Regions from separate parts of the Clostridium sp. M62/1 genome, predicted to be linked through region 1. Evidence: a T-box and tRNA genes for the amino acid it is inferred to sense, from the RefSeq annotation. Region 1 holds a T-box; the other holds one or more tRNA genes.

What was found. A T-box is a leader RNA that pairs with one kind of tRNA and senses whether it is charged. The one in region 1 lies ahead of pheS (phenylalanine--tRNA ligase subunit alpha), so its partner is inferred to be a tRNA-Phe.
Region 2: it has a tRNA-Phe gene. The T-box ahead of pheS (phenylalanine--tRNA ligase subunit alpha) is inferred to sense a tRNA for this amino acid. The anticodon was not compared.

The regions. Positions count from the first base shown of each region.
Region 1 is NZ_CP085988.1:2,008,488-2,022,853, forward strand. It holds gene tnpB (IS66 family insertion sequence element accessory protein TnpB) at 1-136, shown strand, start outside; gene tnpC (IS66 family transposase) at 435-2,072, shown strand; partial or broken gene tnpC (IS66 family transposase) at 2,251-3,585, shown strand; gene LK436_RS18365 (transposase domain-containing protein) at 3,583-3,759, shown strand; gene alr (alanine racemase) at 3,675-4,943, opposite strand; gene LK436_RS09460 (GntR family transcriptional regulator) at 5,186-5,845, shown strand; gene LK436_RS09465 (WYL domain-containing protein) at 5,962-7,023, opposite strand; gene LK436_RS09470 (WYL domain-containing protein) at 7,037-8,410, opposite strand; gene LK436_RS09475 (RtcB family protein) at 8,655-9,887, shown strand; gene LK436_RS09480 (slipin family protein) at 10,397-11,503, shown strand; T-box leader at 11,564-11,846, shown strand; gene pheS (phenylalanine--tRNA ligase subunit alpha) at 11,980-12,999, shown strand; gene pheT (phenylalanine--tRNA ligase subunit beta) at 13,083-14,366, shown strand, end outside.
Region 2 is NZ_CP085988.1:417,520-431,885, forward strand. It holds rRNA gene LK436_RS02255 (23S ribosomal RNA) at 1-2,208, shown strand, start outside; tRNA gene LK436_RS02260 (tRNA-Asp) at 2,293-2,366, shown strand; tRNA gene LK436_RS02265 (tRNA-Val) at 2,396-2,468, shown strand; tRNA gene LK436_RS02270 (tRNA-Thr) at 2,477-2,549, shown strand; tRNA gene LK436_RS02275 (tRNA-Tyr) at 2,573-2,654, shown strand; tRNA gene LK436_RS02280 (tRNA-Met) at 2,714-2,787, shown strand; tRNA gene LK436_RS02285 (tRNA-Phe) at 2,847-2,919, shown strand; tRNA gene LK436_RS02290 (tRNA-Lys) at 3,000-3,072, shown strand; gene LK436_RS02295 (M15 family metallopeptidase) at 3,235-3,993, shown strand; gene LK436_RS02300 (ComEC/Rec2 family competence protein) at 4,186-5,208, shown strand; gene LK436_RS02305 (hypothetical protein) at 5,514-7,451, shown strand; gene LK436_RS02310 (decarboxylase) at 7,600-9,219, shown strand; gene LK436_RS02315 (guanylate kinase) at 9,221-9,904, shown strand; gene holB (DNA polymerase III subunit delta') at 10,112-11,101, shown strand; gene LK436_RS02325 (PSP1 domain-containing protein) at 11,106-12,014, shown strand; gene LK436_RS02330 (tRNA1(Val) (adenine(37)-N6)-methyltransferase) at 12,057-12,809, shown strand; gene rsmI (16S rRNA (cytidine(1402)-2'-O)-methyltransferase) at 12,828-13,706, shown strand; gene LK436_RS02340 (heavy-metal-associated domain-containing protein) at 13,879-14,259, opposite strand.

The DNA.
Region 1 (14,366 bases):
TGATGGGCGGTTCCAGTGGCCCCGGGATTCTTCCGAAGTAAGAAATCTTAGCCGGCAGGAATACCGCTGGCTTTTAGGGGGGCTTTCCATCGATCAGCCTAAGGCAATCCGGCCTGCCCGGAAAAAGGACTTCTGACCTTTGTGCAAAAGGGAGAAATTTTTTCTTCCCTTATAGGGCGGAAAAAACGCTGCTGATGGGTTATCCACATAACAATGGAACCGCCGGGAGATTAGGGGGATAACGCTTTCCATTTTTCCCGGGTTACTGTTCGCGTGTGGAAAACCCAACGTTTTTCATAGGGAATATCCCGCCGATGCTATGTGTTTTCCACATGTTCCTTTCGTCAAAATGACGACGGCAGTACGGCGGAAAATTCGCTTTTCTGCTGGATTTCCGGTATAATAGGAACCAGCAAAAAGAAAGGTGGTTCCCTATGCCGCAGTCAGAGATGGAAGCGCTCATACAGCTTCAGAAAGAGACCATTGAATCCCTTCGTCAGCTGGTGGACAGCCAGCGTCATACAATCGAGCAGATGACCAAAAGTCATGAGGAGCAGACCGCACAGCTGAACCAGACGATCGCAAATCTCAATGAGACAGTCGAATATCTGAAGAAAAAGCTGTTCGCATCTTCCAGCGAAAAAACAAAAAAAGAGGCATTTCCAGGACAGATGGATCTGTTCAATGAAGCAGAAGCCACTGCAGATCCTTCTGTCCCGGAACCAGCTCTTGAGGAGGCTGTTGGTGGTTATAAACGTAAGGCAAAGAAACCAAAGGCCACCAGGGAAGAGATCCTTGCAGGGCTTCCTGTAGTGGAAGTTCCCTGCACCGTGCCGGATGAGGACAGGAACTGCCCCTACTGCAATGCTCCGATGGAGGTTATCGGGAAAAAGGTCGTGCGGGGAGAACTGCGGATCATCCCTGCAAAAGTGGAACGGATCCAGTATGTCCAGGAAGTGCTTGGCTGTCCGGAATGTAAGAAAGACGGCGCTTCTGTTATCGTTGGGGCTGAAACACCAAGCCCGCTGCTGAAGCACAGCCTGGCATCTCCGTCCACGGTTGCTTACGTAATGTATCAGAAATATGGGAACAGCATCCCTCTTTACCGCCAGGAGGCGAACTGGAAACAGCTGGGAGTAAAGCTCCCCAGAGCGACACTGGCTAACTGGGTCATCAAATGCGGCATAGATTATATGGAGCCGGTGTATGAACAGCTTCACCAGCACCTGCTGGAGAGGGACATCATCCATGCAGATGAAACACCCTGCCAGGTACTGAGGGAAGAAGGGAAAACGGCACAGTCCAAGTCCTATATGTGGCTGTATGGCTCCGGGAACGATGGGCTGCCGCCGATCCGCCTGTATGATTACCAGCCCAGCTGCGGAGGATATCATGCGGAGGAATTTCTAAAAGGATTCTCCGGTTACCTTATCTGCGATGGCTTCAGTGGCTGCAATAAGCTGAAGGGTGTCATCCGCTGTGGCTGCCTTGCCCATATGAGGCGGTACTGGAATGAAGCGCTTCCCGGAAAATCCAGGAAGTCTTCCGATAAGACCCCTGCAGAAATCGGTTTAAACTACTGTAACCAGTTATTCGAACTGGAAAAGGAGTATGCGGATCTGGATGCCGACACCCGGAAAGCTAAGCGCCTTGAGACAGAGTCTGCCATCTGGGAGGCTTACTGGTCATGGCTTGAAACAGTGAAGCCAGCTGGCAGAAGCCGTCTGGCCAAAGCGGTGACCTATGCGAAAAACCAGAAGCCATATATGGAGAACTACCTGTTGGATGGGCGGTGCTCCATATCGAACAATATCGCAGAAAATATCGCCCGCCCCTATGCAGTAGGCCGGAAAAATTTCCTGTTCCACGATACCGTAAAAGGCGCCCGTGCCAGCTCTATCATTTACAGTTTAGTAGAAACTGCAAAACTCAACGATCTGAATATCTACGCATATCTGGAGACCGTACTGCTCTATATGCCGGACTACAAAAATGAGCCCGAAGGGATAGAAGAGCTGATGCCATGGTCTGACATGATACAGCAGAGATGTCGGATCAAATCGAAAAGTTGAAGTTGGAGTATTTTACTTCAACTATAGCGGAATACTTTATGGGAAGATAGCCATTATTTTATTGAGCGCTTACGATCTACTCACCAGAAGAACTGAATAGCTTCAGCAAAGAAACGCTCGTAGCAGTGATCCTGTCCATGCAGAGCAGCTGAGCCAGCTGAACGCAAACAAGGAGCGTTTGATCGAGCAGATCGCAGACGCCAACAATAAACGCTATGGGCGTTCTTCTGAAAAACTGGATGTCATAGCAGGCCAGTTAGAACTGGAACTCATCTTTAACGAAGCGGAAGCCCTGACAGAAACACTCTATGTCGTTGAGCCGGCTGAAGAGGATGTGATCCAGGTCAGCCGCCGGAAAAGGAAAGGGAAACGTGAGGAAGATTTAAAGGATCTTCCAATTGAAGTGATCCCTCATACTCTTTCGGATGAAAAACTACAGGAACTCTTCGGTCCGGATGGCTGGAAGAGGCTTCCGGATGAAGTTTATAAAAGAGTCCGTGTTCAGCCGGCTGTGTACACAGTCGAAGAGCATCATGTAGCTGTCTATGCCGGCAGGGACAATCAGACGATCGTTAAGGCAGACCGTCCGAGAGATCTGCTGCGGAACAGCATCCTGACTCCTTCTCTGGCGGCAAGTATCATGAATGCCAAGTATGTAAACGGACTTCCTCTGTACCGGATCAGTCAGGAATTCCTGCGGAACGACATCCACATTTCCAAGCAGGTGATGGCGAACTAGATGATCCAGTGTGCGGACCGGTATCTGGGAATCCTTTATGATTATCTCCATAAAGAACTGTACCGTTTCCATGTGCTGCAGGCCGACGAAACTCCGGTTATGGTATCGAAGGATGGGCGCCCCGCAAACAGCAGGAGTTATATGTGGATCTACCGCACTGGGAAGATCTACAAAGATACGCCCATCGTCCTGTATGAATATCAGCGGACCCGAAAAGCAGACCACCCACGAGAATTCCTGAATGGCTTTACAGGTGTAGTTGTCTGTGACGGCTATTCCGCTTACAGGAAGCTGGACCGGGAAAATCCGGATATCACATTTGCCGGGTGCTGGACACATGCAAGGCGCTATTTTTCGGACGCTTTAAAAGCCCTTCCGAAAGCAGCACAAAAAGCTGCGAAAGATACCGTTGCGTATGAAGCTGTGAAGCGGATCGGGGCCATCTATCATCAGGACAATCAGTTGGCTGCCCTGGAACCGGATAACCGAAAGAAACAGCGTCAGATCACCGTCAAACCTCTGGTGGAGGCTTTCTTTGCGTGGGTAAAAGAGATTCCATCTTCCAATCATCTTCCCAAAGGGAAAACACTGGAAGGGATCAACTACTGTATCAATCAGGAAGAGACACTGAAAGTATTCCTGAATGATGGGGAAGTTCCACTTGACAACAACGTAACAGAAGGAGCACTCCGCAGCTTCTGTGTGCACAAACACGCGTGGAAGCTGATCGACAGTATCGATGGTGCGAAAGCCAGCGGGATCATCTACAGTATAACGGAAACAGCGAAAGCCAATAACCTGAATCCGTTCCGCTATCTGGATTATGTCCTGACAGTTGTGAAAGACCATCAGGATGATACGGATTACAGCTTCATTGAGGAACTGCTTCCATGGTCAGACCAGTTGCCGGAGATCTGCCGGAGCAAGTCAAAAACAACCAATCTGTAAGCATGGCCGCCGGAAACGGCGGTCAAAAAATGAGCCAGTACCCATGGTTTACCGTATACGTATATCCGGCTGACATGTGGAGTAATTCCCGTCCAGAACTCCATCAGATCCCGGCCAAAAGCGGCTCGAAGCTCTTCCATTGTAATTTCTGCATCTCCCTGTTTTCCGAAGAGGACGACCTCGTCCCCCTCTGCAGCTTCCGGGCAGTCTGTCAAATCCAGGATGGTATGCTCCAAGCAAATGCTGCTGGCCACCGGAACGCGTTTTCCGCGGAGCAATACAGAACCTCCATTGGCAAAGTTTGGGCTTATCCCATCACTGATGCCTCCTGCCATAACCCCAATATGCTTTGGAACATCCAGCCGGACAGCCTGGTAGCCTGGCCCAAATTTCCCGCCTATGACATCTTTTACCATGAGAAGCCTGCTTTTCCACGCTTTCATGGGGAAAGAGAGCGCCGGATGACCATCTCTTTTCTCCAGCGGGGAATATCCCCAGACAGCACGCCCCGGGCAGATGCCGGAGAGCCTTAGGTTCGGATAGGCGATGCTTCCGGGGGTGTTGGCAAGCTGCATGAAAGGAACAGACAGTCCCAGCTCTTTCAGTACGCGGGTTCCATCCAGAAAACGGCGGTATTGCCAGTCAGCATACTCGTGAGGTTTATCAGGCCAGTCGGCTGCTGCCATATGACTGTAAATTCCCTCAATTTTAATACCTGGCAAGGCTGCCGTCTGCCTCACGAAATCAGGAAATTCTTCTGCATTCACGCCAAGCCTTCCCCGGCCGGTTTCAATTCCAAGGAATACGGGATGCTCTGCCTTAGAGAGACGGGAGATGGCCTGGGCCGCTTTTACTGAGAAGATCGTTGGAATTAAGCTGTAGCGGATATATAAATCCGCCACCTCTTCAACCAGGTTTCCCGCAAAGATAAGGATGGGGGTCTGAATTCCATTCTCCCGCAGCAGAATTGCTTCATCGATATTTCCAACACCAAGATAATCTGCCCCTGCCTGTTCCAGGGCCCGGCAGGATTCTACGATTCCATGTCCGTAAGCATTTGCCTTTACTGCGGGCATGATTTTGATGCCAGGCCCTGCCATGGAACGCAGAGCAGCAAAATTGCTGCGTATTGTGTCCAGATCAATTTCCAGCCAGCAGTCTCGTTTTAAATACTTCCAATTCATCTGCCTCCTCCTTTCGCGCGTCCTTCCATTACCTGTCAGGACTTGAAAATCTGCGGTTTGGGTTTGCAAACCCGAGTTAACATTTTAGTAACATGTTACAAAAATGTTATTATCATTTTACTGCTATTATCCAAAATTTACAAGGCGATATAGTGTCCAAAAAGGGGATTGTATTTGTAAATTAAATATATTATCCTAATAACAGACATGATTATCAATTTACGGCTAAAGGAGATAGAAGATTGGTTCGATCGATAGAGAAAAAGAGAAAAGTTTCCCAGACGGAGATAGCCTATGACCAGATTCAGAACATGATTTTTCATGGGGAAATTTCTTCGGAAGATATCGTAAGCATCGCATCGCTGTCGGAGGCGCTGGGAATCGGGCGCTCCCCTGTGAATGCAGCCTGCCAGCACCTGGAATATGACGGCCTTCTGAGAGTGATACCAAAGCAGGGGATTATGGTTAAAACATTAGGCATCGATGATGCACGGCAGGTATATGAGGCCAGATGCTCCATTGAATGTTTTTTTGCAGGTAAAATTTATTTGAACATGAAAAATGAAGATATAGAATATCTGAGAAGCCTGCTGGAAAAACAGAAAGAGTGCATGCTGAAGCAGGATAATTATGGTTTTACAAGGGAAAATATGGCGTTTCACCAGTATCCTATGACGAAATATGATAATTCGATTATGGAGGAGAATTATAACCGGATTATTAAGCGCATAAATTTAATCAGCATTCAGAACTCATCTCAGAAACACAGGATGGAGGACTCCATCACAGAACATCAGGCTATCATAGAGGGATTTGAAAAAAAAGACTTAAGTAAGATTGTAGAGGCAATCGAGACACATATTATGAATGGATACCTGAATCTGACAAAAATGTATCAGTAACCCTTTCATAAAGACAGATTGGGCAGAAAACCTTTGTCCCCCGTTGAGATAGTGGCTGCAGGCCCGGTGAAGCTGTCTTAAATTTCAAAAGAGGAGACCAGTTCTCCCTTCCCCCGTCACTCCACCGCCCCAAACAGCCATTCATGCTGTCTCATCACCCTCTCCCGTATCTGCCGCACAATCCTTTCGGGGCTTACGACCCGGATCACGGGACCGAAGCTCAGCAGATCAATAATCAGCTCTGTTTCATCCTGAATGTCATAGCAGATCGAGCAGATATAGACGCCCCGTTTCTCGTCATATTCCGTGCGCTTTTCATAGTCTGCGAATTTCAGCATGCACCGTTCTAATGAGTTGCGTCTGCCGTCGATCTCGATAACGGCAGGCTCCTCTGCCTTCCGGACAAAAGGACTCCCGGAACCGGAGGCCGCAGAGAAGGGCAGTGCAGATGCAGCCTGAATGCCGCCTGCAGGAGGAGTTTCTCTGCACAGCTCGCAGGACAGAATTTTGCTCACATTCAGGGTATATCCGAGCCCGGGGCGTCCGCTTCTCCGGCGGATACAGAGAAGGCGGAATTTATCGTCCTTTGCAGAGTACTGGAGGCTTACGGGAAACACCTTCATAGGGTCTAAGAGCTGCCGTTTTCCACTGTAGGAGAGCCGAAGCATCTGCCTGTTCAGTATCCCCTCCAGAATCGTGGCGAAATGGCGCCGGTACATGACGCTTTCATAGTCATCCCCATCCCGGAACTGGTCGTAGTAATAGAACTCCTCCTGCCTGTAGAGCTCCGTCACCTGGCCATCCTCCTCAAGGGCAGCTGAGAGCCTGTCCCGTTCCTCTTCACTGAAAAACAGGAGGAATCTGGGATCGGAGCAGATGGCTTTAAGCCATGCCTTCTGCAGGCGGGAGAGGGGAGGCTTCAGGGAAGCGCTGCCAAGGCTGGAAGAAAAAAGTCCGCCCCTTTTTGCGGACAGGAGGGTGCTCCACGCTCCGTCCGGCCTGGTAAGCTCAGGAACAATGGAGAGGGCGCTCTCATCAAAAGCGCAGGCACGGCAGATCTCCTCCATCCGCCTGCTGTCGACAGGCGACAGGGCTGCCTCCTCCAGAATCCTTCTTACAGCCAGATAATAGCAGCTGTACAGTTTGTCAAACAGAGAAAATGATGTATCACCGCTCATCTGAAACCACCTCTCATTTCTTTTCGCCGGCTGTGAAGCCGCCGCAGCTTCGTTCTCCTGCATACATCCGGTACATACTTTTCCAGTCGGAAATGACCTTGACGGCGGCAGCCTCATTGCCGCACTGGATATCCATGATCCGCCCGGTGAAGGTTTTAACCCAGGACAGCATCTCATTTACGTCAAAAAAAGTTCCGCTGTAGAGATATTCATTTTTGCGGATGCGGAGTACCTCTCCGCCCTTTCCTTCCCGGTAGAGCCGTTCCAGGATATGAGGCTCCGTCTGCTCATCCACATGAAGGCGCAGACAGATCTCCTCCAGACGGACGGCTTTTGACCCAAAGGACACGCCAAAGCAGAAGGGCTTGTTTTTCTCCAGAAGTTCCATAAGCTCCCCGGCGGTCTGCCCCCGGGGCCCGCCCTGGCGGAAGGTCTCCTGTCGGGGAGCCTCCCTGCAGTCATTTACAGCCTCAGGCTCTTCCTGAACCCGGGCAATGCAGTCCAGCCGCAGCGTCATAAATCTCCGCTCTTTTGCAGAATACAGGCAGACATAGCGCCTTCCTGTCCTGGTGCTTGCAAAGATCTGCAGAGGAATTCCCGTTATGCAGCTGACATGGCTGCTGCGCCTGCTGTGGTTTTCAAATTCCAGGGTACTCCCCTTTCGGATTGCCTGAAGGATGGGGTAGAGGATTCCGTCCTCCAGGGTGTGAACCATGAAATGGTGTTTGAACTGGAAACAGGTGTTGGCCCTGTTTTCCCGATCCAGAATCGTATTTCCCACAAATCCAAAGGGCGCCGCCTCTGAAAAGAAAGAGATGGCGGCAATCAGCCGCTCGAAGAGGGGAGTAAACTCCGGCCGGTCCAGAACCGATGCAGGTGCAAGGCGGTAGCAGAGAGACTTCTGCCTTTTTTCAGAGATGAGCAGTCCGAGAAGCTCGTATTCTTTTAATTTGAGCCGCACTGTCTGGGCGTCGAAGGTCAGGCCAAAGTCAGCTGCAATCCGGTCAGCCAGCTCGCTGCAGGATAAGAGAGGAAAATCCGCGTTTTCACCCGTTTCCTGCCCGCCTTCGGGGGCCAGATAATAGAGTATGAAAAAATGGAGCAACAGGTCATTGTCTGTAAAGCTCTTTGCCTTCCAGGCCGCATAGAGAGGATTGGAGGCAATGGATCGGCTGTCTGCGCTGATGGAAATCTGCTTTCCCTTTGCCGTATAGTCAAAAGTCACGTATCCCTTCAGCCAGCTTTCAATTCTGCGCCGCTCATTATCGTAGGTTCGGGCACTTTTTTCTGTATATTCCCCTCTAACCTTAAAGCCGTATACATAAAACTGCCGCATATAGTCGCGGATGCGGTCGAAATTTTTGATTAGCTCCTGAAACTGGGCCATATGCCTTCCTCCCCTCAAGCCGGACGGCCGGTGCGTTTTGTGTCTTACCTGGCTTAATTATATCAAGGTCGCAACTTTTTTTAAATGATAGGACAGGAAAAATTTACTAGAATAGGACATGTAAAGGTCAGACAGAAGAAAAATACAGACCAGAGGGAAAAACGCAGGCCGAAACAGACAGTCGGGCGCAGATAACGTCCCGTGAAAATAATCAGAATCAGACAGAGAGGAAGTGTTCAGAGCGATGTTTACATTATCAGATGAGTCGAGAAAATGGCCGGTCAGAGTCTGGCTTGAGAAAAAAGAAGATATTGAGGAGAGCTGCCTTCTCCAGGCATATCACCTGGCTGAGCTTCCGTTTCTTCATAAATGGGTGTGTCTGATGCCGGATACCCACACAGGAAAGGGGATGCCCATCGGAGGAGTGATAGCGGCGAAAAACGTGCTGATACCCAATGCAGTAGGCGTGGACATCGGCTGCGGAATGGCATGGACGGGGACGAATGTAAAGGCAGAGGAGCTTCGCGGTATATTGACTGGAAACGGGAACCTGCTCCAGGGGATAGTCGGAGATATTCTGAGAAATATCCCGACAGGCTCTGCCCACCACAAGATACAGATGCCCTCTTACACCCTTGACAGGGCCTTTGAGGAGTTTGACAAGTACGAGGAGGACGGGGAGCTTTTAGGCCAGCTGGACGCGGGATATTTCCAGATAGGAACTCTGGGAGGCGGAAATCATTTCATTGAGCTTCAGGAGGATGAGGAGGGGTATCTAAGCGTCATGATTCACTCCGGAAGCCGCCATTTCGGAAAGGCCGTCTGCGACTATTTTCACCAGAAGGCCAGGGAGCTGAATGCCAGATGGTACAGCCAGGTTCCCGATGAATACCGGCTTGCCTTCCTGCCTCTGGACAGCAGGGAGGGAAGGCAGTATCTGAACTGGATGCAGCTTTCCATGGATTTTGCCATGGAGAACCGGGCGAAGATGATGCTTGCCGTCAAGGCTATTCTGGAAAAGTGGATCGGAAAGTATACGGATCTCCATTTGGCCTTTACAGAGGAGATCAACTGCCATCACAATTATGCGGCTCTTGAGAACCACTATGGAGAGAATGTCTGGGTACACAGAAAAGGCGCAACAAGGGCCAGGGAGGGAGAGCTTGCGGTGATTCCCGGAGCCATGGGCTCCTGCAGCTACATTGTGCGCGGCAAAGGAAACCCGGAATCCTTCTGCTCCTCCTCCCACGGAGCCGGGCGCAGATATTCCAGAAAAGGAGCTATGAGCGCCTTTTCCTGCGAGGAGGTTATAAAGGACCTGAGAGAAAAGCAGGTCATTCTCGGCAAGCGCAATAAATCCGATGTGGCGGAGGAGAGCCGCTTTGCCTACAAAGACATTGACGAGGTAATGAAAAACCAGAGTGATCTGGTGGAGCCGGTGAAAAAACTTCACACCGTTGGTGTGGTCAAGGGTTGATTCCCCCGGGCCTTCCGGCAGGAAAGCCCTTTCAGGCAGCAGGTTTGGGATGGATTTTATGCCTCCCGCCTGGGCGGTGCAGGAAAATAGAAAGCCTGCATTCCGGGGAACAGAAACCTTCATATATATCGATTTTTCGCGGGTTCGAATCCCGCCGGATACCGAGAGGATCTGTAGCTAAGTGGTATAGCAGTCGACCGATTTTCTGCTGTCAGGCAGAGCTCTGTGTTTGCGGGAGAGGATGCCGCCCTAAAGGGTATCTGAAGGAAAGCGGGTCTGTCCTCTGACCGGCGGGGAAGAGAACGGAACTTGAAGCTTTCCCGTCTCACTGCAGCCTGCGCCTTCCGGGATACCGGAGAGGGAGGGCAGAAAAGGAGACCGGAAAACGGGGAACCGGAAAAAATCCGATTTCTTCCGGATTCCAGGGCCCGGTTCTGCCGGAAGGCTTCTGAACGGAAGGCCCCTGCAGGGAGATGGAAAAGAAGCAGAAAAAGACAGGAGGGCAAAACATGAAAACAGTTATCGCAGATCAGTCCTGTGGATTTTTAATAGATAATGGGAGATTCGTCAGATTTCTGTCTCCCGGTACCTACCGTTTCCCATTCTGGAAGACGTATGCGGTGAAAAAGGCAGCCATGAAAGGCAGGTTTGCCGATCAGGGGATTCCCATGGAGATTCTTTTAAAGGATAAGGAATTTGCAGAGCGTATTCTCTACGTTCAAATTCCGGACGGGAGCATAGGCTTTCACAGCGTAAACGGAAATTTCTCCCAGGTGCTCCCGGCGGGAGAGTACTATTTCTGGAATGTCTATGAGAAGAACGAGGTCCGCATTGTGGATGTGACTAAGCCGGAGATAGAGGGGGAGCTTCCGGTCTACCTGATTGAACAGGTTCCGGCGGCCATGTACAGAAAAATTACCGTCGGAGAGGGGGAGGCAGGGCTTCTCTACTTTGACGGAAAGTATGAGAGAACGCTTCCCTGCGGCATCTGGTACTATTGGAATTACGGCATAAAGGTCTCCTGTGTCCTGGTGGACCTGAAAATGCAGCGCCTGGAAATTTCCGGGCAGGAGATTCTGACAGCGGACAAGGTGGGAGTAAGGCTCAATATTCTCTGCCAGTACCGTGTCTCTGACCCGGCAGAGCTGGTGAAAAAGACGAAAAATATCGCGGAGCAGATATACAGCGCAGGGCAGCTGGCTGCACGGGAGTATGTGGGAAAGCTAACCCTCGATGAACTCCTGAATCAGAAGGAGGAGATTGGCAGAAAGCTGGAAGAGAAGATGAAGGAGATCCAGTCACAGTATCCGGTGGAAATCGGGGCAGTGGGAATCAAGGACATCATCCTGCCGGGAGAGATCCGCGCCATCATGAATACCGTTCTGGTGGCAGAGAAGCAGGCCCAGGCCAATGTGATTACCCGCCGCGAGGAGGTGGCTTCTACCAGAAGCCTTCTGAACACGGCAAGGCTCATGGAGGAAAACCAGATTCTCTATCGCCTCAAGGAGATGGAATACCTGGAGCGAATCTGCGAGAAGGTGGGAAGCATTTCCCTGTCAGGCACAGCCGGAATACTGGAGCAGCTGGCTGCTCTGACAGAGGGGCGAAAGACTTGAAAAGTTCATTTCTGCACTTGACAAACAGGAGAGCAGTGCTTAGAATATAAACCAGTATATAAAAAGGCAGTGAAGGTGCAAGTAGACCCTTATTTTCCGTCCAGAGAGAGGAGGCCGCCGGCTGAGAGCCTCTTCGGTTCAGATAGGGTGTCGAAATTCCCACCGGAGCCGCGCGGCTGAACGAGAGCTGTTCTTTTGCAGCATCCATTAGGCGGCGACGTCCCGTACACGTTACGTATAAGATAAGAGCCTGGGCTGTGAAAAGCCGGAGGCCGGCAGAAACCGGCGCCGTTTTCACGGATGCAGGAATCAGGGTGGTACCGCGGTCTGAACCGTCCCTTCGTGTCTGAAGGGGCGGTTTTTTTGTTTTATTTTTAAGAAATCCCGGGAATTTCAGGTAAAACAAAACTTTTCTGTCGCTCATCAATCAGCCACGGTTAAAAGCAAAATTTAAGTCTATTTCAGAAGGAGAAATTATGAGAGAACAGTTAGAGAAGATCAAAGCAGAAGCCCTTGCGAAGATCGAAGCTTCCGACGCGCTGGAAAAGTTAAATGACATCCGCGTTGCATACCTCGGAAAAAAGGGCGAACTGACAAGCGTGTTAAAAAGCATGAAGGATGTAGCTCCGGAAGAGCGCCCGAAGGTTGGACAGATGGTAAATGACGCCAGGGCTTTAATTGAGGAGAAGTTAGAGGAGACAAAGAAAAAGCTGGCCCGCATTGCCCGCGAGGAGCAGATGAAGAAGGAAGTTATCGATGTAACCCTTCCGGCGAAGAAAAATAATGTAGGACACAGCCATCCCAACACCATTGCCCTTGAAGAAGTGGAGCGCATTTTCATCGGCATGGGCTATGAGGTTGTGGAAGGTCCGGAGGTGGAGTACGACAAGTACAACTTTGAGAAGTTAAACATCCCCAAGGGGCATCCGGCAAGGGATGAGCAGGATACCTTCTATATCAATGACTCTGTGGTGCTGAGGAGCCAGACCTCCCCGGTTCAGGTGCGCGTTATGGAAACGAAGAAGCCCCCTATCCGCATCATCGCTCCGGGACGTGTGTTCCGCTCCGACGAGGTGGATGCAACCCACTCCCCGTCCTTCCACCAGATCGAGGGACTTGTCATTGACAAGAACATTACATTTGCAGACCTTAAGGGAACCCTGGCCGAGTTCGCCAGAGAGCTGTTCGGGGAAGAGACAAAGGTAAAATTCCGCCCCCACCACTTCCCGTTCACAGAGCCCAGCGCTGAGGTGGATGTAAGCTGCTTCAAGTGCGGCGGAAAGGGCTGCCGTTTCTGCAAGGGATCCGGCTGGATTGAGATTCTGGGATGCGGCATGGTGCACCCCCATGTACTTGAGATGTGCGGCATTGATCCGGAGGAGTATTCCGGCTTCGCCTTCGGCGTGGGCCTTGAGAGAATTGCCCTGTTAAAATATGAGATCGACGATATGCGTCTCCTGTACGAGAATGACGTGCGTTTCTTAAAGCAGTTTTAGGAAACCCGGGAACAGAGACAGGATACGAAGTTCTGAATCAAGCACTGACGAAAATCATGGATTAGATTGCAAGGAGAATCAAAATGAACACAGCATTATCATGGATAAAAGCATATGTTCCGGATCTCGATGTCACAGCGCAGGAATACACAGACGCCATGACACTGACAGGAACGAAGGTAGAGGGATATGAGTGCCTGGATAAAAACCTGGACAAGATTGTTGTAGGCCAGATCACAGAGATTGAGCGCCATCCGGACGCTGACAAGCTGGTTGTATGTCAGGTGGATCTGGGCGGGACTTCCACCCAGATCGTGACGGGCGCTCCGAATGTAAAGGTGGGCCAGAAGGTTCCGGTTGTTCTCGACGGCGGAAGGGTGGCCGGCGATCACGATGGAGGCCGTCCGGAAGGCGGAATCAGGATCAAAAAGGGCAAGCTGCGTGGAGTGGAATCAAACGGAATGATGTGCTCCATCGAAGAGCTTGGCTCCAGCCGTGAGATGTACCCGGAAGCTCCTGAACAGGGAATCTATATTTTCCCGGAGGACACAGAGGTGGGAAGCGACGCCATCGAGGCCCTGGGCCTTCGCGACGTGGTATTCGAGTATGAGATCACATCAAACCGCGTGGACTGCTACAGCGTCATCGGTATTGCCAGAGAGGCAGCGGCTACCTTCGGAAAGACCTTCTGCGAGCCGGAGATCAGAAAGACAGGAAACGGCGAAGACATTCACGACTTCCTGAAGGTGAGCGTGGAGAACACAGAGCTCTGCCCCCGCTACTGTGCCAGAATGGTGAAAAACATTAAGCTGGGGCCGTCCCCTGACTGGATGCGCCGCCGCCTGGCAGCCAGCGGCATCCGCCCCATCAACAATATCGTAGACATTACCAACTATGTGATGGAAGAGTACGGACAGCCGATGCACGCTTACGACTACGATCAGATCGCCGGTCAGCAGATCGTTGTAAAGTGTGCGCAGGACGGGGAAGTATTTGAGACCCTGGACGGCCAGGAGAGAAAGCTGGACAGCCAGATTCTCATGATCAACGACGGAGAGAAGGCTGTCGGAATTGCCGGAATCATGGGAGGAGAAAATTCCAAGATTACAGATAACGTGAAGACCATGGTATTCGAGGCCGCATGCTTTGACGGAACGAATATCCGCCTTTCCGCCAAGAGAGTGGGCTTAAGGACAGATGCTTCCGGAAAATTCGAGAAGGGCCTTGATCCGAACACGGCAGAGCTGGCCATCAACCGCGCCTGCCAGTTAATTGAGGAGCTGGGAGCCGGAGAGGTAGTCGGCGGCATGATCGACGTTTATCCGGTAAAGAGAGAGGGAAACCGCGTTCCTTTCGAGCCGGAGAAG
Region 2 (14,366 bases), 1.6 Mb from region 1:
AGGGCGTCAAGTCAGCATGTGCAGACCCGAAACCGGGTGACCTATCCATGTCCAGGTTGAAGTTCCCGTAAAAGGGAATGGAGGACCGAACGCACATCCGTTGAAAAGGGTGGCGATGAGGTGTGGATAGGGGAGAAATTCCAATCGAACCCGGAGATAGCTGGTTCTCCTCGAAATAGCTTTAGGGCTAGCCTCGTATTAGTTTAGCGGAGGTAGAGCACTGAATTTCCTAGGGGGCGTCAAAGTCTACCGAAGAATATCAAACTCCGAATGCCGCATAAATGATGTACGGGAGTCAGACTGCACGAGATAAGTTGGGTAGTCAAAAGGGAAAGAGCCCAGACCTACAGCTAAGGTCCCAAAGTGTGTGTTAAGTGGAAAAGGATGTGGGATTTCGAAGACAACTAGGATGTTGGCTTAGAAGCAGCCACACATTCAAAGAGTGCGTAATAGCTCACTAGTCGAGAGGTCCTGCGCCGAAAATGTCCGGGGCTAAAACACAACACCGAAGCTTAGGAATCCTAAGGGATTGGTAGAGGAGCATTCTATACGGGAGGAAGCAGTACCGATAAGGAGCTGTGGACTGTATAGAAGAGAGAATGCCGGAATGAGTAGCGAGATGGAGGTGGGAATCCTCCAGGCCGAATATCTAAGGTTTCCAGAGTAAAGCTGATCTGCTCTGGGTAAGTCGGGGCCTAAGGCGAGGTCGAAAGACGTAGTCGATGGACAACAGGTTGAAATTCCTGTACCACATATCATCAGAACTGTGGGGACACAGAACCGGAGGAAAACCCGGGAATGAAAAGACCGGGGCAAGCAGAGGACTGGTCAGGCTGGCAAATCCGCCTGGCAACAGGAGACTGTGACGCGTACCGAACAGAAGTAGGGAAGTTTCCGTAGGGGCTGTCGAGAAAAGCCGCTATTGTGTGATATGTGCCCGTACCGTAAACCGACACAGGTGGATGAGGAGAGAATCCTAAGGCCGGCGGGAGAAGCATTGTTAAGGAACTCGGCAAAATGACCCTGTAACTTCGGGAGAAAGGGTGCCATCGAAAGGTGGCCGCAGAGAATAGGCTCAAGCAACTGTTTAGCAAAAACACAGGTCTATGCAAAACCGTAAGGTGAGGTATATGGGCTGACGCCTGCCCGGTGCTGGAAGGTTACGAGGAGAGGTTAGGGAAACCGAAGCTTTGAATCTAAGCCCCAGTAAACGGCGGCCGTAACTATAACGGTCCTAAGGTAGCGAAATTCCTTGTCGGGTAAGTTCCGACCCGCACGAAAGGCGTAATGATTTGAGCGCTGTCTCGACAATGCACCCGGTGAAATTGAAATACCAGTGAAGATGCTGGTTACCTGCGCCAGGACGGAAAGACCCCATGGAGCTTTACTCTAGCTTGATACTGGGATTCGGTACTGCATGTACAGGATAGGTGGGAGACGAAGAAGACGGGACGCCAGTTTCGTCGGAGTCGCTGTTGGGATACCACCCTTGTGGTACTGGGTTTCTAACCAGCTGCCGTGACCCGGCAGTGGGACAATGTCAGGTGGGGAGTTTGACTGGGGCGGTCGCCTCCGAAAGGGTATCGGAGGCGCTCAAAGGTTCCCTCAGAATGGTCGGAAACCATTCAAAGAGTGCAAAGGCAGAAGGGAGCTTGACTGCGAGACCGACGGGTCGAGCAGGTACGAAAGTAGGACTTAGTGATCCGGTGGTATGAAAGTGGGATTGCCATCGCTCAACGGATAAAAGCTACCCTGGGGATAACAGGCTTATCACTCCCAAGAGTTCACATCGACGGAGTGGTTTGGCACCTCGATGTCGGCTCATCGCATCCTGGGGCTGAAGTAGGTCCCAAGGGTTGGGCTGTTCGCCCATTAAAGCGGTACGCGAGCTGGGTTCAGAACGTCGTGAGACAGTTCGGTCCCTATCCGGCGCGGGCGTAGGATATTTGAGAGGAGCTGTCCTTAGTACGAGAGGACCGGGATGGACTGACCTCTGGTGTATCTGTTAGACTATCAAGTCTATGGCAGAGTAGCCAAGTCGGGACGGGATAAACGCTGAAGGCATCTAAGCGTGAAGCCCCCCTCAAGATGAGATATCCCATACGCAAGTAGTAAGACCCCTTGAAGACGACGAGGTAGATAGGGCAGAGGTGGAAGTGCAGTAATGCATGGAGCTGACTGTTACTAATCGGTCGAGGGCTTAACCAAGAGGTTGGGTAGGAAGGATGGAAAGGTAGGAAGAAGGAAGAGCGGAAGTTCAATGTGTGGTTTTGAGGGTATGTATCCTCATTTGGCCCGGTGGCTCAGTTGGTTAGAGCGCCGCCCTGTCACGGCGGAGGTCGTGGGTTCGAGTCCCATCCGGGTCGCTTTAGCGACAAGCTAAAAATTAAAATCTGGGGTCTTAGCTCAGCTGGGAGAGCATCTGCCTTACAAGCAGAGGGTCATAGGTTCGAGCCCTATAGGCCCCATTTCATTTGCCGATGTGGCTCAATTGGCAGAGCAGCTGATTTGTAATCAGCAGGTTATCGGTTCGAGTCCGATCATCGGCTCTAGGCGAAAGCCAATTTCATATGGATGGATTCCCGAGTGGCCAAAGGGGGCAGACTGTAAATCTGTTGCGACACGCTTCGGTGGTTCGAATCCACCTCCATCCATTTAAAATAAGTATTGATATTTTGATACTTATTGTATATAATAGTAATGTAAATATTGACGCGGGGTGGAGCAGTCTGGAAGCTCGTCGGGCTCATAACCCGAAGGTCGTAGGTTCAAATCCTGCCCCCGCAATTTTTTTATGCATTTTTTTAGACGGAGTCATCTGTCTGGTGAAGGTGCATAAGGAAAATGCCCAGATAGCTCAGTTGGTAGAGCAGAGGACTGAAAATCCTCGTGTCACTGGTTCGATTCCGGTTCTGGGCATTTATTTTTTTGCTTATGAATGTATGTTTAGAACAAAACATTCGTTTTGAAACGAAGCTTGTCATTTCAATAATATTTCCGGGGTATTAGCTCAGTCGGTAGAGCACTTGACTTTTAATCAAGTTGTCCGGGGTTCGAATCCCCGATGCCTCATCCTTAAAAATAAGCGGGAAGCCTTTAAGATAAGGGCTTTCCGCTGTTTTTGTTATGATAAAAACTGACTGGAGGCTGCCAAACGCAAAGAAGACCTGATAACATTTTTGGACAGACCGAATATGATATGTAAAATGATATATGATAATAAAGGAAACTTGCATGAGAGATATCACATTATGTCATCCAAGACTTCAGCATCTGGCCACTCAGTGGCAGAAGGAGTGTCTGGATCAGGGGATTATTGTGGAGATTGGGGAAACGCTCAGGACTGTAAAGGAGCAGGATGCGCTGTATGAGCAGGGCAGGACAAAACCTGGGCCGATTGTTACAAATGCAAAAGGGAGCAGCTATTCCTCACAGCACCAATGGGGGATTGCCTTTGATTTTTTTCTAAAAATGGATATTAACGGAAATGGAGCTGTAACAGATGATGCCTTCAACGATTCTACGGGAATGTTTGAGAGGGCAGCTTCTGTGGCAGAGAAGCTGGGTCTCGGATGGGGAGGCAGATGGACGAGTATTGTGGATAAACCTCATTTATATCTGCCGGATTGGGGAAGCACAACGAAAGAATTGAAGAAAACTTATAAAAATCCCAAGGCATTTATGGCGACCTGGCCGAAAAAGGCAGATGAGGGCTGGAAGATGGCCCAGGACGGCATTCGCTGGTGGTACCAGTATTCAGATGGCTCCTATGCAAAGGATGGATGGTTTTGGATGGAACGAAACAGTGCCTGGTATCTGTTTGACAGGGACGGTTATATGCTGACTGGACTTCAGAAAGATTCAGAAGGCCAGTATTTCTTTCTCTGGCCTGAGCATGATTCCAACGAAGGAAAATGTATGGTGACAGATGACAGGGGGGCCCTGAAAATTGTGTCAAAGTATGATTTTGACAGGCATAGATACATTATGTAAAGTGAAGACAGGATGAATGGGATGCATGCGAGAAAAAGAATTAAAGGGAATGAAACAGCAAACCAGAAAGAGATGGCGGGAAAAGAAAATCGTCAGAATTTGTTAAGTTGTTTTATTCCATGCTTATTGATATAATCGCAGTTAGATAAACCTCATGAAAGGACAGAAGATGGGAATCAGAAAGGATGGAAGATGAAAGAAAACCTGAAAAAAAGACTGAAAAATAGAGGAAAAAGGCTGATGGCCGCGTTTATGGCGGCATTTATGATGTTTCTGGCAGTGCCGGCCGGGGAGAGCAGGGCTGATGAAAACGGATTGCTGATCGAGGCCATTCAGCAGGGGCAACAGCCTGGACAGCCGGCTGCCGGCTCGGCTACAGACTCTAAGGAGGAGGCGTATCTGGGAGGAGCAGCGCTTACAATGCTGGCTTCTCAGACTTCTGGCCAGAATATGTCGTTTCTGCTTCAGACAAATAACGGGGAGGTCATTGTCATAGACGGCGGGCTTGATCAGGATGCAGATCATCTGGTGGAGACGATTCAGTCTATGGGAGGCAGGGTGTCTGCCTGGCTGATCACGCATCCCCACAGTGACCATATCGGAGCTCTGACAAATATTTTAAACAGGAATCCCGTTCCAGTGCAGATTGACAGCATCTACTACTCCTTCTTGTCCAGGGAACAGTATGAGAAGGGCGATAATATGGGGCGCATGTCAGATTACGATAATCTGATGGCTGCATTTTCAAAGACAGCTCCGGAAAAGCTGCATACTCCTCTCTCAAAGGGGCAGGAATTCTGGGTGGACAACGCCAGAATTACCGTGATGAATGAGCCGTTTTACACAGAGTACAATACATTTAACAACAGCTCAGTGGTTTACAGGATTGACATTAACGGGAAGAGGATTATGTTTCTCGGGGATCTGGGATGGGAGCCGGGAACCAGGTTAATTCGCATGTGGAATTATAATGAATTGGAATCGGATGTTGTTCAGATGGCACACCACGGCCAGGACGGAGTGGGGGAGAATCTTTATCAGGTTCTCCATCCGGAAATCTGCTTTTGGCCTGCTCCGGACTGGCTCTGGGACAATATGAAGGACGGAGTGGCAGGCGCAGGTTCCTACAATACGATGAAAACACGGGCATGGATGGAGCGGATAGGAGTCCAGAGAAATTATGTTGCCAAGGACGGAGATCAGGTGCTCCGTTAAGGATGGAATGGTACCGGGACATGCAGCTCTGATATGCAGATAAGAGGCAAAAAAGAAGTAAAAGAATGACATGCAGGAATATCCTGCCCTGGTATGACAGATACCCGGGCAGGACATTCCTGCTTTTTTTTACAGGAGGCTGAAAAACAAGGAAGGATTTACTGCTCAGGAAGGGGAGGGGACGTTTCTGTGCGATTTATTTTCAGAAAAACGGTGGAAAAAAAGGGAGTTTTACCTTAAAATAATTACAATAACTGTTTGAGGGAATGCCTGTGATGGGATGTGTTTGGCAGGAGGAAGTTTTTATGAAGAAGCAGACATTGCTTGAGCGGACGGCGGCTCAGGTGAGAATGGGGCAGACGGAAGAATTTGAAAATTTCTACATTCTGACTGTCCAGGATGTGTTTCAGGCTGCCTGTGAGGCCCAGGGACACGAGAAAGCAGGAGATCTGGTAATTATTACTTATGCTGAACTGTTCGGCCAGAGAGAGACGATTCCGGAGTCTGAGGAGGCTATTAGAAACTACCTGAGGGAGCTTGTCTTTCACCATGCGGGGATGGCGCCGGAATCTGAGTCTGAGCCTGGAAGTGATCCGGAAAAAATTTCAGAAAATATGGCTGCAGAGCTTTGGATGACGGTGGAGGAAAAGGCGGGAATTTCGAAGGATGAAGCTGTGGAGGAGAAGGAGGAAAGCTCCCCGGGAGAATATGTAAAGAGCTTTGTACGGGTGACTCTGATGTTTGTGGTGCTCGGGATTGCCGCATTTATCCTGTACAGGGGAGTAATCCAGTTTATTGATGAACATAACAGAGTACAGGATACTGTTTCAGAGGGGACTGAATCAGAGGGCATCTACAAAGCAGGGGAGAACGGCACAAGTGATGGAAAAGCGCCGGATAGTGAAAATAAAACAGAGAACATGGATGGAAAGGAGGACCAGGCTGTTTCATTTCGCCTTGAGGGGGACAGGCTTCTAGTTGATTCTGAGGAAGGCGGGATGGAGACGGGAGAACTCTTTCTGGGAAGGCAGCGTCTGATTTTTGAGGACGGAGAGCTGACGGGAATTGAGAGAAACAGGCAGACAGAAGCTTCCCAGAATATCTTTTATGACGGAGAAACTAAGTATACGGTAAGGGATGGGGACATTTACCGGAAAATTCCCGGTCAGAAGGAGGAGTGCGTCATCCGAAACGGCCATGTGGAATGGGCCGATTTTCGTTTCCAGAGTCTTTACTATGTGTGCAGCTATCAGATTCCCAATTCTGAGCAGATAAAGAGGACAGCCTATATGGCGGATAGAGATGGGGAAAATCAGTCAGAGCTTTTTACAGACAGTGCTGTTTTAGATAATGACGGACTTCAGTTTACAGAGGACTGGGTGTATTACCGAAAGGGAAATTCTGTATTCAGAACTGGCATGAGAGAAGCGCGAAAGGAAAGAATGGTCAAAACTCAGGGTGAGTATTTTGCTTTTGGGGATACTCTGTTTTATATGGATGAGAATGGACTGAACTGTGTTTCCGAGGGAGAGACAGATTATGCAGAGGGGGAAATTTTGCTGCCGGCTCTGGAAGATGGACAGATTGTGTTTGTGTACGAGGACGGAGAGCCGGCTCAGCCAGATGAAAACGGAGAACTTCACATCGGGGACATGGTCTATACGATGGATGGAAATGCTGTGACAGCAGTAAGGCCTGCCCAGCAGATTTATGGGAATGAATTATACTACCTGTATGGGAGCGGAATGGACAGAAAAATTTATAAAAAAGCCATTGACAGTGATTCGACTGCGCTGGTTGCTCAGAACGGCATATACACGGACAGCTTCTGCATCATAGGAAGCTGGCTTTACTACAGCGCCTGCATGGAAAATATTGACGGGGTACAGTACAGCCAGACTTACAGGGCAAATCTGGACACCATGGCCCAGGAGAAGGTGGGGCGCCTGTTCCAGGGAGTGATCACAGCCATGTACCCGGACAGGGAAGAAAACAGGATTTTCGGGGAATATATTTCTGAAACGGTGGACGGGAAGATTCACGGGAATATCTGTGCGATTATGGAGGACGGACAGATGGGAATTATCGAGGATTCTATTCCGAGAAACAGCGGAAATGACAGACTGTCCTTTGTAGCTGCCCAGGGAGATGATATTTACTGTTTCTACCACGAATGTACGTATGACAGTACATCGGGAGTGATCCGGGATATAAGTACAGAGGCATCGCTGGTAAAGTGGTAGAGAAGAGATGAGAAAGAGATAAAGATTAGATAAAGAATAGATTGAGAATAGATAAAGAAACAGAGGAACCATGAGAGACGAAACGCCAGACGGGGCAGGGCTGCTGTCATGGAATAAACAGAAACAGGAACCTGGAAGGAGCAGGAGTATGCGTCTGATTGACAGACTGGAGGAATATGGAAGGTCAGATTTTTATGGCTTCCACATGCCGGGACATAAAAGAAGGCAGGAGCTGGGGATAACTTCCTTCCCCAATCCGTTTTCTGTGGATATTACAGAGATCGAGGGGTTTGACAACCTTCACCACGCAGAGGGAATTTTGAGAGACTCCATGGAGCAGGCGGCTCAGATTTACGGGTCAGACAGGACGTATTATCTGGTCAATGGCAGCACCTGCGGAATTCTGGCAGCCATCAGCGCGGCGGTGCCCGAGGGAGGAACTCTCCTGATGGCAAGGAATTCTCACAAGTCAGCCTACCATGGAGTGATGCTCAGGGGACTGAAGGCCCTGTATGTATATCCTGAGATCTTTGAGGAATATGGAATTCAGGGAGGGATCTCTGCCGAAAAGATAGACAGGATTTTGAAGGAGCAGGGGAAGAGGGAGATAGGAGCTGTCTTTCTCACCTCTCCCACCTATGAGGGAATTGTGTCGGATGTGGAACGCATTGCAGAGACTGTCCATTCATACGGGCTTCCTCTGATTGTAGATCAGGCTCACGGCGCCCATCTTGCATTTGGAGAAGGGACGGGAAAAGGCAGGAGAGAGGGGAGGCTGTTTGCGCGCTCTGCGCTGGAATTGGGAGCGGATGTGGTGATTGAGAGTGTGCATAAAACACTTCCCTCTCTGACGCAGACGGCTCTGCTCCATATAAGAGGCAGCCGCATTGACAGGGAATGCCTGGAATTTTATCTGAGAGTGTATCAGAGCTCCAGCCCCTCCTATCTTTTGATGGCTTCCATCGATAACTGTATTCAGTATATGGACTTGGAGGGAAGAAAACACCTGGAGAAGTACGGAAGGCGTCTGGAGCAGTGGATGGAGAGAGCGGAGGAATGGAAATGCCTGTGGATCCTTGACGATTCTGTGATCGGGCGCAAGGCTGCAGCAGACAGGGATCTGTCAAAGCTGGTGGTGGGCATAAGACCCCATGTCAGGAGAGAACTTGGAGAGAAGACTGCAGAAGAGAACGGCGGCCGGGAAAGATACAATGGAACCTGGCTGGCAGCAGAGGTAAGAGAACGGTTTCATCTGGAACCGGAAATGTGCTGCGACAGGTATGTGATTTTTATGACCTCCCTGATGGACAGCGAGGAAGGACTTTTGCGGCTGATGGAGGCTCTGTGTACGATCGACAGGGAGTTATGTGAAAAAGCGGCAGAAGAGAACAAAAGGGAAGGCACAGAGGAAAGCAAAAGGGAGGATGAAAAAGGGGCAGAGCTGGCTGCGCAGGACAGCCGGCTCTTTACCTGGACGAGAGATACAGAGGTGAGGATGAATATGTCTGAGGCTATCAGACGGCCTGGCAGGCGCATTCGCCTGGAGCAGGCAGCAGGACTTGTGAGCAGAGGATTTCTCACCGTCTATCCGCCAGGAGTTCCGGCCATAGTTCCCGGTGAGGAGATTTCCAGGGAGGCGCTTCAGATGATTCTTTCCAACAGAAGGCTGGGCCTGACTGTGGAGGGAATTTATGAGGACGGGACAGTGGACACTGCAGTCAGGGAAGCGGTTGAAAAGAACGGTAAAGAAGGACAGATGGAAAGATAAGATGAAGCAGAAAACAGGAACTGAATTAGAACAGGGAAGAGGACAAAGAGAAGAGGAGAGAAACGAATACGGGAAAATCTACTTTGTGATGGGAAAGAGCGCTTCGGGAAAGGATACCATTTACAAAAAGCTGCTGGAACGTATTCCGGAGCTGAAAACCATTATCCCCTATACAACCCGGCCTATGCGGGAGGGAGAAAAGGAGGGGGCAGAGTACCATTTTACAGATGAGGCCTCCTTACAGGAGATGTGGGAAATGGGAAAGGTGATTGAAAAGAGAACTTATCATACGATGTACGGCCCCTGGAGCTATGCAACCGTCGATGACGGGCAGATTGATCTCAGGGAGGGGAACATTCTGATGATAGGAACGCTTGAATCCTACCAGAGTATCCGCAGCTACTTTGGACGGGAGAATACAGTCCCCCTCTATATTGAGGTGGAGGATGGAGAACGGCTTGAACGGGCTCTGAACCGGGAAAAACAGCAGAAATGCCCGCGATATGCGGAGCTGTGCCGCCGTTTTCTGGCTGACGAGGAGGATTTTTCAGAGGAAAAGCTGGCTGAAGCAGGAATCACCGCGCAGGACAGATATGAGAACCGGGAGCTGGAAAAGTGTTTAGACGATCTGGCCCAGAGGATAACAGGGTTTCCCTTTTATTCTCGCTTTCCTCAAAAGGGATAGTGTGATATAATAGCGAGGAAAGCGCATGCCATGCTTGCATGAGCATGCATTTGACGAGCGGCCCATCGAGACGTCAGTCGAGATGGTATAATGACCGCGAAAGTCTGTATCAGGAGGATACGAAATGACAGCCGCACAGGCAGTGAGAGAAGAGACAGCGGCTTTAATGCGCAGCTTCTATGCATAACATTTTCTTCAGGAGGAATCATGGCAGGCTTTAAAGATATTATCGGACATGAAATGATAAAGGATCATTTTCAGAAAGCAATCGAATACCACAAGGTTTCCCATGCGTATATCCTTTCGGGCGAGCAGGGGATGGGAAGGAAGACATTAGCTAAGGCATTTGCCATGACGCTGCTCTGTGAAAAAAGTGATAAGGAACCGTGCATGGAATGTCATTCCTGCAAACAGATACTGAGCGGGAACCATCCGGATGTGATCTGGGTCACCCATGAAAAGCCAAACAGCATCGGTGTTGACGATATACGGGAGCAGCTCAATGACACCATACAGATTAAGCCCTACAGCAGCGCCTACAAGATCTATCTGGTGGACGAGGCGGAGAAAATGACGGTTCAGGCTCAGAACGCCCTTTTAAAGACCATTGAGGAGCCGCCGTCCTATGCGGTGATTATTCTGATGACCACCAACGAGGAGGCATTTCTGCCGACCATCCTGTCACGGTGTATTAAGCTGAAGCTGAGACCATTAAAGGATCAGACCGTCAGCAGCTATCTGATGGAATCCATGGGAATCGGGGAGAGCCAGGCGGATATCTATGCGGCATTTGCCAGAGGAAATCTGGGAAAGGCCATTCATCTGGCGTCTTCAGAGGAGTTTAAGCTGCTTTACAGGGAGATTCTGAACCTTTTAAAGCATGTGAAGGAGATGGATCTTGTCATGCTTCTCGACTACATCAGGAAGATGCAGGAGGAAAACCTCGATCTGGACGAGTGCCTGGATTTCATGCAGCTCTGGTACAGGGACATTTTGATGTACAAGGTGACAAAGGATATGAACTGCCTGATTTTTAAGGAGGAATATACAACCGTCAGCAAGCTCTGCCAGAACAGCTCCTATGAGGGGCTTGAGACCATTCTGAATGCCATTGACAAGGCAAAGGCAAGGCTGGCGGCCAATGTAAATACAGAGCTCGCCCTTGAGCTTATGCTCTTAACAATGAAGGAGAATTAGATTGATGATAAAGGTAATAGGTGTCAGGTTCCGGACGGCGGGAAAGGTTTATTTTTTCGACCCGGCCGGATTGGAGATCAACACGGGAGATCATGTAATTGTAGAAACAGCCAGGGGTATTGAGTTTGGCCATGTGGTTCTCGGCAGCAGGGAGGTGGACGAGTCCAAGGTCGTTCAGCCCTTAAAGTCCGTGATCCGTATGGCTACGGCAGCGGACGAGGAGACAGAGCGTAGGAATAAGGAAAAGGAGAAAGAGGCCTTCGGCATCTGTCTGGAAAAGATTAAAAAACACAATCTTCAGATGAAACTCATTGACGCGGAGTACACCTTCGACAACAATAAGGTGCTCTTTTACTTTACTGCTGACGGCAGAATCGATTTCAGGGAGCTTGTAAAGGATCTGGCTGCCGTGTTTAAGACCAGGATTGAGCTTCGCCAGATCGGAGTCAGAGATGAGACGAAGATCATGGGAGGAATCGGAATCTGCGGACGCCCCCTGTGCTGCCATACCTACCTGTCAGAGTTTATCCCCGTCTCTATTAAGATGGCCAAGGAACAGAATCTGTCCTTAAATCCCACAAAGATCTCAGGCGTCTGCGGCAGGCTGATGTGCTGTCTGAAAAATGAGGAGGAAACCTACGAGGAGTTAAACAGCAAGCTGCCGGGAATCGGCGACTATGTGACGACGGACGACGGCCTCAAGGGAGAGGTCCACAGCGTAAGTGTGCTGCGCCAGCTGGTAAAGGTAGTGGTGACAGTGGGAAAGGACGAAAAGGAGATCCGGGAATACCCGGTAAAACGCCTGAAATTCAGACCGAAGCGCAGAAAAGAAAAGGTAAATGTGGATGCGGAGTTAAAGCAGCTGGAGGCCCTTGAAAAGAGGGAAGGAAAATCCAAGCTGGACAATAACTGATCCAGGTGAAAACTTCGTGAAAGACTCAGGAAGGGACAGGACTTGAATACAGAGAAAAGAGAGATTGAACTGAGAGAGGATGAGAGGATCGACGATCTTCACAGAAATGGCTACCGGATCATCCAGAACCAAAAGGCATTCTGCTTTGGAATGGATGCAGTGCTTCTGTCTGGATATGCGTCGGTAAAGCCGGGGGAGAGGGCTCTCGACCTGGGAACGGGGACGGGGATTATCCCCATCCTTCTGGAAGCCAAGACAGAGGGCAGCTATTTTGCTGGGCTGGAAATCCAGGAGAACATGGCCGAGATGGCAAGAAGGAGCGTTTGGCTCAACGGCCTGGAGGGGAAAATTGAGATTGTGACAGGAGATATAAAAGAAGCAGGCCGGATTTTCGGTGCTGCCTCTTTTGATGTGGTGACATCAAATCCTCCCTATATGAACGACAGCCACGGGCTGAAAAATCCGGATCTTCCCAAGGCCATTGCCCGCCATGAGGTGCTCTGCACCCTGGAGGACGTGGTGCGGGAGGGAGCGAAGGTGCTCCGGCCGGGAGGCCGGTTTTATATGGTGCACAGGCCTCACAGGCTCATTGAGATTATCACTGCATTTACGAAGTATAAGCTGGAGCCAAAGAGGATGAAGCTCGTACACCCCTTTGTAGACAAGGATGCCAACATGGTTCTTATAGAGGCGGTGAAGGGGGGGCGTTCCATGATAAAGGTGGAAAAGCCGCTGATCGTGTACCGGGAACCGGGGGTTTACATGGATGAGATTTATGATATCTACGGGTATTAAAAGAGGAGGGAACGGAAGATGGATGACAAGGCTCTTCTGAGTGAAAAGACACAAAAGGCAGGGACGGGAAAGCTGTACCTGTGCGCCACTCCCATCGGCAATCTGGACGATATTACCCTTCGGGTGCTGGATACTCTGAAAAACGTGGATCTCATCGCTGCGGAGGATACCAGGCACAGCATCAAGCTGCTGAACCATTTTCAGATTAAGACTCCTATGACAAGCTACCATGAGTACAACAAGGTGGAGAAGGCCAGGTACCTGGTGGATCAGATGAAGAAGGGGGTAACGGTGGCGCTGGTGACGGATGCGGGGACACCGGGTATCTCCGATCCCGGGGAGGAGCTGGTGCGCCAGTGCCATGAGGCGGGGATTCCCCTCACCTCTCTTCCGGGGCCTGCAGCCTGCATCACAGCCCTGACTATTTCCGGTCTTCCCACCAGGCGTTTCTGTTTTGAGGCCTTTCTGCCGGCGGATAAGAAGGAACGGCAGTGGATTCTGGAGGAGCTGAAGAAGGAGACTAGGACGATCATTGTCTACGAGGCTCCCCACCATCTGGTGAGGACGCTTTCAGAGCTTGCGGCTGCTCTGGGGGAGAGGAATATCACCGTCTGCAGGGAACTGACAAAGCGCTATGAGGAGGCCTTTCGCACCACGTTTTCCGGCGCTCTGGAATTTTATAAGGAGAATGAGCCTAAGGGCGAGTGCGTGGTAGTCATCGAAGGAAAATCCTTTGACCAGGTGAACCGGGAGAAGCAGCAGGAGTTTGAGGAGATGACCGTCGAGGAGCATATGGAGCTGTATCTCTCACAGGGGATGGATAAAAAAGAGGCCATGAAGCGGGTGGCCAAGGATCGGGGGATCAGCAAGAGAGAGGTTTATCAGGCGCTTCTGTAGGGGAAGAGGGGAAGTGGGGAGAAAAGGGGAAGTTTTTTTGTTCCGATGAAAGTCACAAAGAAACTTCCCCTTTTCTCCTGGATGAATGGGAGGAGAGGCCGCCCCGCTCTTTCAGTTCAGACAGATAGGAATGTTCATCTTAGCACTCGCAATGCTGGCTAAATTTCTTATTTTAATCAGTTATCCGGATGACGGTGTACCCCTGTTTTCTGACGGCATTTTTTAAGAGCTCCGGGTCCATGGGCTGCTTCATCCGCACCAGGGCTTCCTGGCTTCCCAGATCCACAGAGGCCCAGACTCCGTCAAGGGCGTTTAATGCATTTTCCACCCGGTTTGCGCAGTTTCCGCAGGACATGCCGTCAATTTTCAGGATTTTTGTGTACGGATAATGGGCTTTGTTTCGATCCGATACTCTCCTTTTTTTGACTGTTCCCTCCCCGCCTGCACCGCAGCAGCCGGAGGTGAGCTTCTTTCTGTATTTCTTTACAGAAAAAATACAGATGACGGCCAGTATGACACAGATGACAGCCGTTGAAATCGTTCCTCCTGACATGGCAAAAGACCTCCTTTACACAATGGTTAGCTAATACTAACTTTCTGTTATTATACCTGCAGCGGACATGCTGTGTCAAGAGGGAAGAAAGGGGAGAAGGAAGCTGG